Linked DNA regions of Azotobacter salinestris. The protein of the gene in region 1 interacts with the protein of each later gene in a pairwise test. Links are inferred from orthologs where the notes say so. Each region holds a gene or a part of one and is shown on either strand. Other genes may lie near its edges.

Evidence for each region. The genes of interacting proteins can lie anywhere in the genome.
Region 2: the proteins of nth (region 1) and aceE interact in binary tests that used the Escherichia coli proteins (3 or more experiments, as listed by UniProt). The link is inferred for Azotobacter salinestris from one-to-one orthologs.

The regions. Positions count from the first base shown.
Region 1 is NZ_CP045302.1:4,425,115-4,431,200, forward strand. What follows is about bases 1,147-3,986. They hold nth (endonuclease III), read right to left. Parts: upstream 2,966-3,986; coding sequence 2,327-2,965; downstream 1,147-2,326. Other genes in these bases: gloA (lactoylglutathione lyase), read right to left, coding at 1,369-1,758; GCU53_RS20815 (PA3496 family putative envelope integrity protein), read right to left, coding at 2,042-2,221; GCU53_RS20825 (electron transport complex subunit E), read right to left, coding at 2,989-3,702; rsxG (electron transport complex subunit RsxG), read right to left, coding at 3,699-3,986. Outside these bases: more of rsxG, read right to left, coding at 3,987-4,352; GCU53_RS20835 (RnfABCDGE type electron transport complex subunit D), read right to left, coding at 4,356-5,387; electron transport complex subunit RsxC, read right to left, coding at 5,466-6,086. UniProt on the Escherichia coli protein: DNA repair enzyme that has both DNA N-glycosylase activity and AP-lyase activity. The DNA N-glycosylase activity releases various damaged pyrimidines from DNA by cleaving the N-glycosidic bond, leaving an AP (apurinic/apyrimidinic) site.
Region 2 is NZ_CP045302.1:1,960,038-1,963,197, reverse strand. It holds aceE (pyruvate dehydrogenase (acetyl-transferring), homodimeric type), read right to left. Parts: upstream 2,850-3,160; coding sequence 201-2,849; downstream 1-200. Other genes in the region: glnE (bifunctional [glutamate--ammonia ligase]-adenylyl-L-tyrosine phosphorylase/[glutamate--ammonia-ligase] adenylyltransferase), read left to right, coding at 3,088-3,160; aceF (dihydrolipoyllysine-residue acetyltransferase), read right to left, coding at 1-189. UniProt on the Escherichia coli protein: Component of the pyruvate dehydrogenase (PDH) complex, that catalyzes the overall conversion of pyruvate to acetyl-CoA and CO(2).

The DNA.
Region 1 (6,086 bases):
TACCACCCTGGCATGCTTGAGGTTCTAACTCTGGTCCGTCATCCGGATCGAGGACAGTGTATGGTGGGCAGTTTGACTGGGGCGGTCTCCTCCCAAAGAGTAACGGAGGAGTACGAAGGTGCGCTCAGACCGGTCGGAAATCGGTCGCAGAGTATAAAGGCAAAAGCGCGCTTGACTGCGAGACAGACACGTCGAGCAGGTACGAAAGTAGGTCTTAGTGATCCGGTGGTTCTGTATGGAAGGGCCATCGCTCAACGGATAAAAGGTACTCCGGGGATAACAGGCTGATACCGCCCAAGAGTTCATATCGACGGCGGTGTTTGGCACCTCGATGTCGGCTCATCACATCCTGGGGCTGAAGCCGGTCCCAAGGGTATGGCTGTTCGCCATTTAAAGTGGTACGCGAGCTGGGTTTAGAACGTCGTGAGACAGTTCGGTCCCTATCTGCCGTGGACGTTTGAGATTTGAGAGGGGCTGACCTTAGTACGAGAGGACCGGGTTGGACGAACCTCTGGTGTTCCGGTTGTCACGCCAGTGGCACTGCCGGGTAGCTATGTTCGGAAAAGATAACCGCTGAAAGCATCTAAGCGGGAAACTTGCCTCAAGATGAGATCTCACTGGAGCCTCGAGCTCCCTGAAGGGCCGTCGAAGACTACGACGTTGATAGGTGGGGTGTGTAAGCGCTGTGAGGCGTTGAGCTAACCCATACTAATTGCCCGTGAGGCTTGACCATATAACACCCAAACAATCTGCACGCAGCACGCTGCGGCAGCGGGTGGGGTCGAAGCCGACAGAACCGAAGATTCGCCTGAACCGCAAGAGCACCGCGACACCGATATCACATGCCCGATACGGGAGGGCGCCGCACAGCGACCTCCCCACCGAATTGCTTGACGACCATAGAGCGTTGGAACCACCTGATCCCATCCCGAACTCAGCAGTGAAACGACGCATCGCCGATGGTAGTGTGGGGCTTCCCCATGCGAGAGTAGGTCATCGTCAAGCGCCCTTTCCGAACCCCCGAGCCGTCATCCGGCTCGGGGGTTCTTGCTTGCGCGAGCAGCCCTCGCGGCGCGGCCGAACCGTCTTCGGGTTCAGGCCATAGCTTTTGCTCAGCGTCTGAATCAAAGCTTTCGATCGCTGTATTACAGTTCGGATGGCGTAAGTGGCCGTGGCGTAGCCATAAAGTATCTGTCTTATAACGACTCCCTGTAATGGTGAATACCAAGCATGCCACCACACTGCAAGGCCGAACATCTAGAGAAAAAACACACCGTACTCCCCTCTCTGAGCTATGGTGCGGCTTACGTTTGATGCACCGGCATGAATTTTTATACTCCGGCGCAGTTTAGGAATTTCCTTATTTATTCAGGCTTGGCTTTCCTGAATAAGCTCGATTTTGTAGCCATCTGGGTCAGTCACAAACGCAATAATCGTTGTTCCATGTTTCATGGGGCCGGCTTCTCTGATCACATTCCCGCCGTTTCGCTTGATATCTTCGCAAGCCTTATAGGCGTCATTGACAGCAATGGCGATATGTCCGAAGGCGCTGCCCATTTCATATTTATCAACGCCCCAGTTATATGTCAGCTCAATGACAGCATTTTCTTCTTCTTTCCCATATCCAACGAAGGCTAGAGTGAATTTTCCTCCGGGGTAATCATGTTTTCTGAGAAGGCTCATGCCCAAGACCCGAGTGTAGAAATCTATTGACTTTTCAAGATCGGTTACACGGATCATGGTGTGTAGAAGGCGCATGTCTAGTCCTTATATGGATGGGATGCTCAGAGAAAATTTTAGGAAGAAGTAGCCCAAAGAGGCAAATCATAGCCATGGCATTCGATACCTTGGCTAATAGCCGATCATGCTCTTGAAGCTGTAGAAGGGATAGGGAGGAGGCAAAGGGCCCTTTTCGTGTAAGGCCGCCTCTGCCTCACCGGGTAGGAATTAAGGAATACAGGGCTTTCAGGAGCGGATCAATCTGAAGCACATGGCTGAAAGCAAGCTCACTCCCAAAGAGTACCAAGTTTAGAGGCTGAGCTCATATATCAAAGTCGTAGTCGGCAAGGTCTTTTTGCAGGCGGCGTTCTTCAAGGTAGTTATCTATGATTCGGCGCTTGGTCAGGTTGGTCTTGGCTGCTTCAACTTCGGCTCCAGCGTCATCTGCTTCTTCAGCGACGAAGTCATCATCCAGTTCAATATCGGCTTTATCGGTGGCCATATTGTTCACTCCAGGCTACGGGCGCTATGGCGCTTCTTATAGCGGCAAAGCCTGAGAGGGTAAAAAAGATTTTTTCAATTGATCCGGCACATTTGAAATGAAAGGCTAATCGTTAGATGTCTTGTGTTTGTACTCGCACAGGTCTTCGATGCGGCAGCTGCCGCATAGCGGCTTGCGAGCCTTGCACACATAGCGGCCATGCAGGATCAGCCAATGATGGGCGTCCAGGAGATACTCCTTGGGCACCAGTTTGACCAGTTTGCGCTCGACCTCCAGTACATTCTTGCCTGGCGCAATGTGGGTACGATTGCTTACCCGAAAGATGTGCGTATCCACCGCCATGGTGAAGTGCCCGAAGGCCGTGTTGAGCACCACATTGGCTGTCTTGCGGCCGACTCCGGGCAGCGCCTCCAGCGCTTCTCGATTGTCCGGAACCTGGCTGTTGTGCTTCTCGATGAGGAGGCGACAAGTCTCGATGATGTTTTTGGCCTTGCTATTGAACAGGCCGATACTCTTGATGTACTCGCTCAGCTCCGCAACTCCCAAGGCGAGTATGGCTTCTGGGGTGTTGGCCACTGGAAAGAGCTTGGCAGTAGCCTTGTTTACCCCGACGTCGGTAGCTTGAGCAGAGAGAATCACCGCGATTAGCAGCTCGAACGGCGTGCTGTAGACCAGTTCTGTGGTAGGGCTTGGGTTGTCTTCCTGGAAGCGGCGAAAGATCTCCCGACGTTTGGCTGCGTTCATGAGTAGTGGATTTCAGGTTGGATTTACTCGATCACCCCGGTAACCCGTACCCGACGGCTGGGGGCGGGAGCGTGTGGTTGCATGGCCTTGGCCCGCTCGGCGCGATGTTCATCGATCCGGTTCTTCAGTGCAATGAGAAGGCCGAGGACGATAAAGGCCCCGGGCGGCAATATGGCCAGCAGAAATCCCTTGTAGTCGTCGACCAGCACGATATGCCACTCGGTTGCTGCGGAGCCAAACAACAGATGCATGTTGGCAAATAATCCGCCAGTGCCGAACAGCTCGCGCAGTCCGCCCAGCATGACCAGCACTGCGGCAAAACCTAGCCCCATCATCAATCCGTCGAAACCGGCCAGCAGGGGAGAATGCTTGGCAGCGAAGCCGTCGGCGCGACCGAGTATCACGCAATTGGTCGTAATCAATGGAATGAAGATGCCGAGGATCTGGTAGAGCTCGTAGGTGAAGGCCTGCATCAGAAGTTCGATGCAGGTGGTCAGCGCAGCGATGATCATCACAAAGACCGGCAAACGTACAGCAGTATTTACCACTCTGCGCACCAGCGATACGGCCACGTTCGAGCAGCCCAGCACCAGCACCGTGGCCAGTCCGAGCCCCAGGGCATTGACGGTCGAGTTGCTTACACCGAGCAAAGGACAAAGTCCGAGCAGCTGAACCAGCGCCGGATTGTTCTTCCAGAGCCCGTTGAAGCTCAGTTCACGATAGCTCGGATTGCTCATGGTTTATTCCCCTGCCGCTCGACGAGCTGTGCGTTCAGAAGTGCCGCCTTGTTGGCCTGGAAATACTGCAAGGCCTGGTGAACTGCCTTGACCACGGCCCGCGGCGTGACGGTGGCTCCGGCGAACTGATCGAAAGCTCCGCCGTCCTTCTTCACAGCCCATCCGGAGTCATCCGGATTTCCAAGGGATTTACCCTTGAAGCCGAGAATCCAAGGATCCTTGGCCAGTTCGATGCGATCTCCCAGTCCAGGTGTTTCCCGGTGGCCAATGATCCGTACTCCAGCCAGTCGCCCATCGGCCAGGACACCGATCAGCAGATGGATAGCTCCACTGTAGCCGTCGGGAGCCGTGGCTCGGAAGATCACTGCAGTGGTCTGTCCATACTTGCGGGCGAGATGGGCCGGCTGCGGCCCGCGATGGCCGAGCAACGGCTCGTTGAGCAAGGCGGTATTGGCGAGTAGATCGTTATCGTAGCTGCCGCTCGGGAGAATCTCGCCCAAGGCACGAACCTGAGCCTGGCGCTCAGCGGCCTGGATCCGGTCGGCCGTACCCTGTTGGAGCAGGGTGACACCACCGACCGTAACTACTGCAAACAGCCCCAATACCAGAGCATTCTTCAACATCGAGCGACCGATTTCAGGCGCGGGCATGGTTCAGTCTCCCACCTTGAAGCCGCGCTCCGCCTTGCGATGCCCATAGGTGCGCGGACGGCTGAAATAGTCGATGGTCGGTGCAGCCAGGTTCATCAACAGCACGGCGAAGGCCACCGCATCCGGATAACCGCCCCAGGTGCGAATCACGTAGACCAGGATGCCGACGCCGATTCCGAAAATCAGCCGCCCTTGGTTACTGGTCGCGCCGCTTACCGGGTCGGTGACGATAAAGAAGGCGCCCAGCATGGTCGCACCGCTCAGCAGGTGAAACAGTGGCGAGCCGTTGGAGTCGGAGCCCGAGCCGTTCCAGAACAGCAGGCTCATGACGAACAGCGCACCGAGCATGCCGAGCGGCGCGTGCCAGCCGAACAGGCGACGCCGGAGCAGGAACAGTCCGCCGGCGAGGAAGGCCAGGTTGACCCATTCTGCTCCCCGGCCCCCCAGGTTGCCGAATGCCGGATTTTGCGCCCGGAGTTCGTCCATCGTCAGGCTTCGATTGGTTTTCAGTGTATCCAAGGCCGTGGCCTGACTCCAGCCATCGGGCAGGGCAGCGATGCCGAGGATCTGCTGGAGACCATCGGCCAGCCCGACGACATGGGGAGCCGGCCAGGCGGTCATCTCCACCGGGAAGGAGATCAGTACCACCACATAGCCAACCATTGCCGGGTTGAAGGGATTTTGCCCCAGCCCGCCATAGACGTGCTTGCCGAACAGAATGGCGAAGCTGCAGGCCGTCAGGGTCAGCCACCAAGGCGAGTAGGGCGGAAGGGCCAGGGCCAGCAGCACGGCCGTGACCACAGCGCTGCAGTCGTTGAGAAAGAAGCCGACAGGGCGTTGCCGGAGGTGCAGAACGGCCGCCTCGAGACCGAGCGCTACGGCACTTCCCCAGAGCAGATTGACCAAGGTGCCGAAGCCATACAGCCAGGTCAGCACCAGCAGACCGGGCAGGGTGGCGACCAGCACCTGCTGCATGACCTGGCGGGTACGGTTGCTGCCCGTGGCATGGGGCGAAGTGATGCGAGGCAGGGCCATTGGCGCTCCGTTGTGTACTTGCCTGGGGGCGCGGCTATCAGGCTAACTGGTTGATTGCCAGAAACGGCCGCTGCCGGGTTATTCGCTTTGGTGTTCCGCCAGCCGGCGTTCGGCTTCCGCCAGGCGCGTCCGGGCCGACTCCAAGGCGGGTGGATCGACCGCCTCGTTGCGCTCCAGCTTGCGCAGATCGGCGAGTGCGAACGCGAGTTCGGTCTTCAAGGCTCGCAACTTCTCATCCATGGGGCGCTTTTCCGTGCGCACCACTTGTGGTGCGGGCTTGTCCGAAGCCTCCTCGGCGGCATGCAGGGCGCGCTCGGCCCCGGCCAGGGCCTCGTGCAGGCGCGTCAGTTCGCTGTCGTCTGCACCGCCTTTCTCGGCCTTTTTCAGTTCGGCACGCTTCATCGCCAGTTCGATCTTGGCTTTCTTCAGGGCAGCATCGTCGCTCGCCGGCGGTGCCGCCGGAGCAGCGGCCACGGCGGCCTCAAGGGCTTTCTGGGCCGCCTTGGCCGCGGCACGCAGCTCGGCGACTTGGGCTTCCAGCTCTGGCGCGGCGTGGGCAGCGAGCTGCTTCTCGGCCTTTCTCAGGGCGACTTGGGCCATGCTCGCCTCGATCTTCAGCTTCTTCTGAAGGTCGGAAAGCCCGGCCGGCTGGCCGGCAGGCGGGACTTCCTGATGGGGCACCGAGGTGCTCTCCGCCTG
Region 2 (3,160 bases), 2.5 Mb from region 1 along the record:
CTTGTCGCCCAGCTTGACACTCACGCTCTTGACCACCCCGGCCTTGGGGCTGGGAACTTCCATGCTGGCCTTGGCGGACTCCAGCACCACCAGCCCCTGCTCGACCTCGATGAGGTCGCCGGTCTTGACCAGCAGCTCGATGACTTCCCCATCGCCGCCGATATCGGGTACGCGGATGATTTCGCTCACGATGGCTCTCCTCAGCAGTCCAGGGGGTTGCGCTTGTCGGGGTCGATGCCGAACTTGGCGATGGCCTCGGCCACCACCTTGGGTTCGATGTCGCCGCGATCGGCCAGCGCTTCCAGCGCGGCCAGCACGACCCAGTAGCGATCCACCTCGAAGAAATGACGCAGCTTCTTGCGGGTGTCGCTGCGGCCGAAGCCATCGGTGCCGAGCACCTTGTATTCGCGGCTCGGGACCCACTGGCGGATCTGGTCGGCGAACAGCTTCATGTAGTCGGTGGAAGCCACCACCGGACCCTTGCGGCCGTTCAGGCACTGCTCGACGTAGCTCAGCTCCGGCTTCTGTTCCGGGTGCAGGCGGTTGTGGCGCTCGACGGCCAGGCCGTTGCGGCGCAGCTCGTTGAAGCTGGTCACGCTCCACACGTCGGCGGCGATGTTGTAGTCCTCGCGGAGGATCTTCGCCGCCTCGCGCACTTCGCGCAGGATGGTGCCGCAGCCGAGCAGCTGGACGTGGTGCGCGGCGTCGCGCTTGTCCTCCTCGAGCAGGTACATGCCCTTGACGATGCCTTCCTCGACGCCTTCCGGCATGGCCGGCTGGGCGTAGGCCTCGTTCATCGCGGTGAGGTAGAAGAAGACGTTCTGCTGCTCCTCGGTCATCTGACGGATGCCTTCGCGGATGATCACCGCCATCTCGTAGGCATAGGTCGGATCGTAGCTGCGGCAGTTGGGGATGGTCGAGGCGAGGATGTGGCTGTGACCGTCCTCGTGCTGCAGGCCTTCGCCGTTGAGCGTGGTGCGTCCGGCGGTGCCGCCGACCAGGAAGCCGCGCGCCTGGCTGTCGCCGGCCGCCCAGGCCAGGTCGCCGATGCGCTGGAAGCCGAACATCGAGTAGTAGACGTAGAACGGCAGCATCGGCTGGTTGTGGTTGCTGTACGAGGTCGCCGCGGCGATCCAGCTGGACATGGCGCCGGCCTCGTTGATGCCTTCCTCGAGGATCTGGCCCTTCTTGTCCTCGCGGTAGAACATCACCTGGTCCTTGTCCACCGGCTCGTAGAGCTGGCCGACCGAGGAGTAGATGCCGAGCTGGCGGAACATGCCCTCCATGCCGAAGGTGCGCGCCTCGTCGGGGATGATCGGCACGATGCGCGAGCCCAGCTCCTTGTCCTTGACCAGTTGCGCGAGGATCCGCACGAAGGCCATGGTGGTGGAGATTTCGCGGTCGCCGGTGCCGTCGAGGATCGCCTTGAGGGTGTCCAGCGGCGGGGTCGGGATGCTGATGCTCTTGTTGCGGCGCTGCGGCACGAAGCCGCCCAGGGCCTCGCGGCGGCTGCACAGGTACTTCATTTCCGGGCTGTTCTCGTCCGGCCGGTAGAACGGCAGGCTTTCCAGCTCCTCATCCTTCAGCGGGATGTCGAACTTGTCGCGGAACAGCTTGAGGCTCTCGACATCGACCTTCTTCACGTTGTGGGCGATGTTCTTCGCCTCGCCGGCACCGGTGCCGTAGCCCTTGATGGTCTTGGCGAGGATCACGCTCGGCTGGCCCTTGTGGTTGACCGCCTGGTGATAGGCGGCATAGACCTTGTAGGGGTCGTGGCCGCCACGGTTGAGCTTCCAGATGTCCTCGTCGGACATGTCCTTGACCATCTCCAGCAGCTCGGGGCGCGCGCCGAAGAAATGCTTGCGCACGAAGGCGCCGTCTTTGGCCTTGTAGTTCTGGTAGTCGCCGTCGACCACCTCGTCCATGCGCTGCTGCAGCAGGCCGGCATGGTCCTTGGCGAACAGCGGGTCCCAGAAGCGGCCCCAGACCACCTTGTTGACGTTCCACTGGGCGCCGCGGAACACGCCTTCGAGTTCCTGGATGATCTTGCCGTTGCCGCGTACCGGGCCGTCGAGGCGCTGCAGGTTGCAGTTGATGACGAAGATCAGGTTGTCCAGCTTCTCGCGGCCGGCCAGGGCGATGGCGCCGAGGGATTCCGGTTCGTCGCACTCGCCGTCGCCCATGAAGCACCAGACCTTCTGCTTGCCGGGGGCGATGAAGCCACGGTCTTCCAGGTACTTCATGAAGCGCGCCTGGTAGATCGCCTGGATCGGGCCCAGGCCCATGGAGACGGTGGGGAACTGCCAGAAGTCCGGCATCAGGTGCGGGTGCGGGTAGGAGGACAGGCCATTGCCGTCGACTTCCTGCCGGTAGTTTTCCAGCTGTGCCTCGCTGAGGCGGCCTTCGAGGAAGGCGCGGGCGTAGACGCCGGGAGAGGCGTGGCCCTGGAAATAGATCAGATCGCCACCATGTTCGGCGGTCGGCGCCTGAAAGAAATAGTTGAAACCGATATCGTAGAGGGTGGCGCTGGAGGCGAAGGTGGAGATGTGGCCGCCCAGGTCCGGGTCCTTCTTGTTCGCCCGCATGACCGTGGCCAGCGCGTTCCAGCGCACCAGGGAGCGGATGCGGCGCTCCATGAACAGGTCGCCGGGCATGGGCGCTTCATGGGTAACCGGAATGGTGTTGCGATAGGGCGTCGTGATCGCGTAAGGCAGTTGGGCGCCCGTGCGGGTGGCCAGCTCGCCCATCCGGGTCAGCAGATAGTGGGCGCGGTCTTCGCCTTCTTGATCGAGGACGGATTCGAGCGAGTCCAGCCACTCCTGGGTCTCGATGGGGTCAAGGTCTTGCATGTCTTGCATGTCTTGCTCCATAGCGGAAGGCCTCCCTGAGTTGGGAGCCTGGATGCGCTGCCGGCCTTATGGGCGGCAGCGGGATTGTTGTTAGTGGGGTCGGCGGGTGATCCGACTGTCTTGTAGTTTTACTACAAAACAATGGCGCTTTCAGCCCCCTCCCACGGATTTTTGTAAAATTACCCCGCGGGTCGGACTCAGCCGCTTGCGGAAAGTCTGGCCGATACAGGACATGAGCATGAGCCTACCTACGCTGATCGCCCTTCCCCCCTCGCTGGAAACCCTGGCCAACCGCGCCCTGGAGGCGTTCG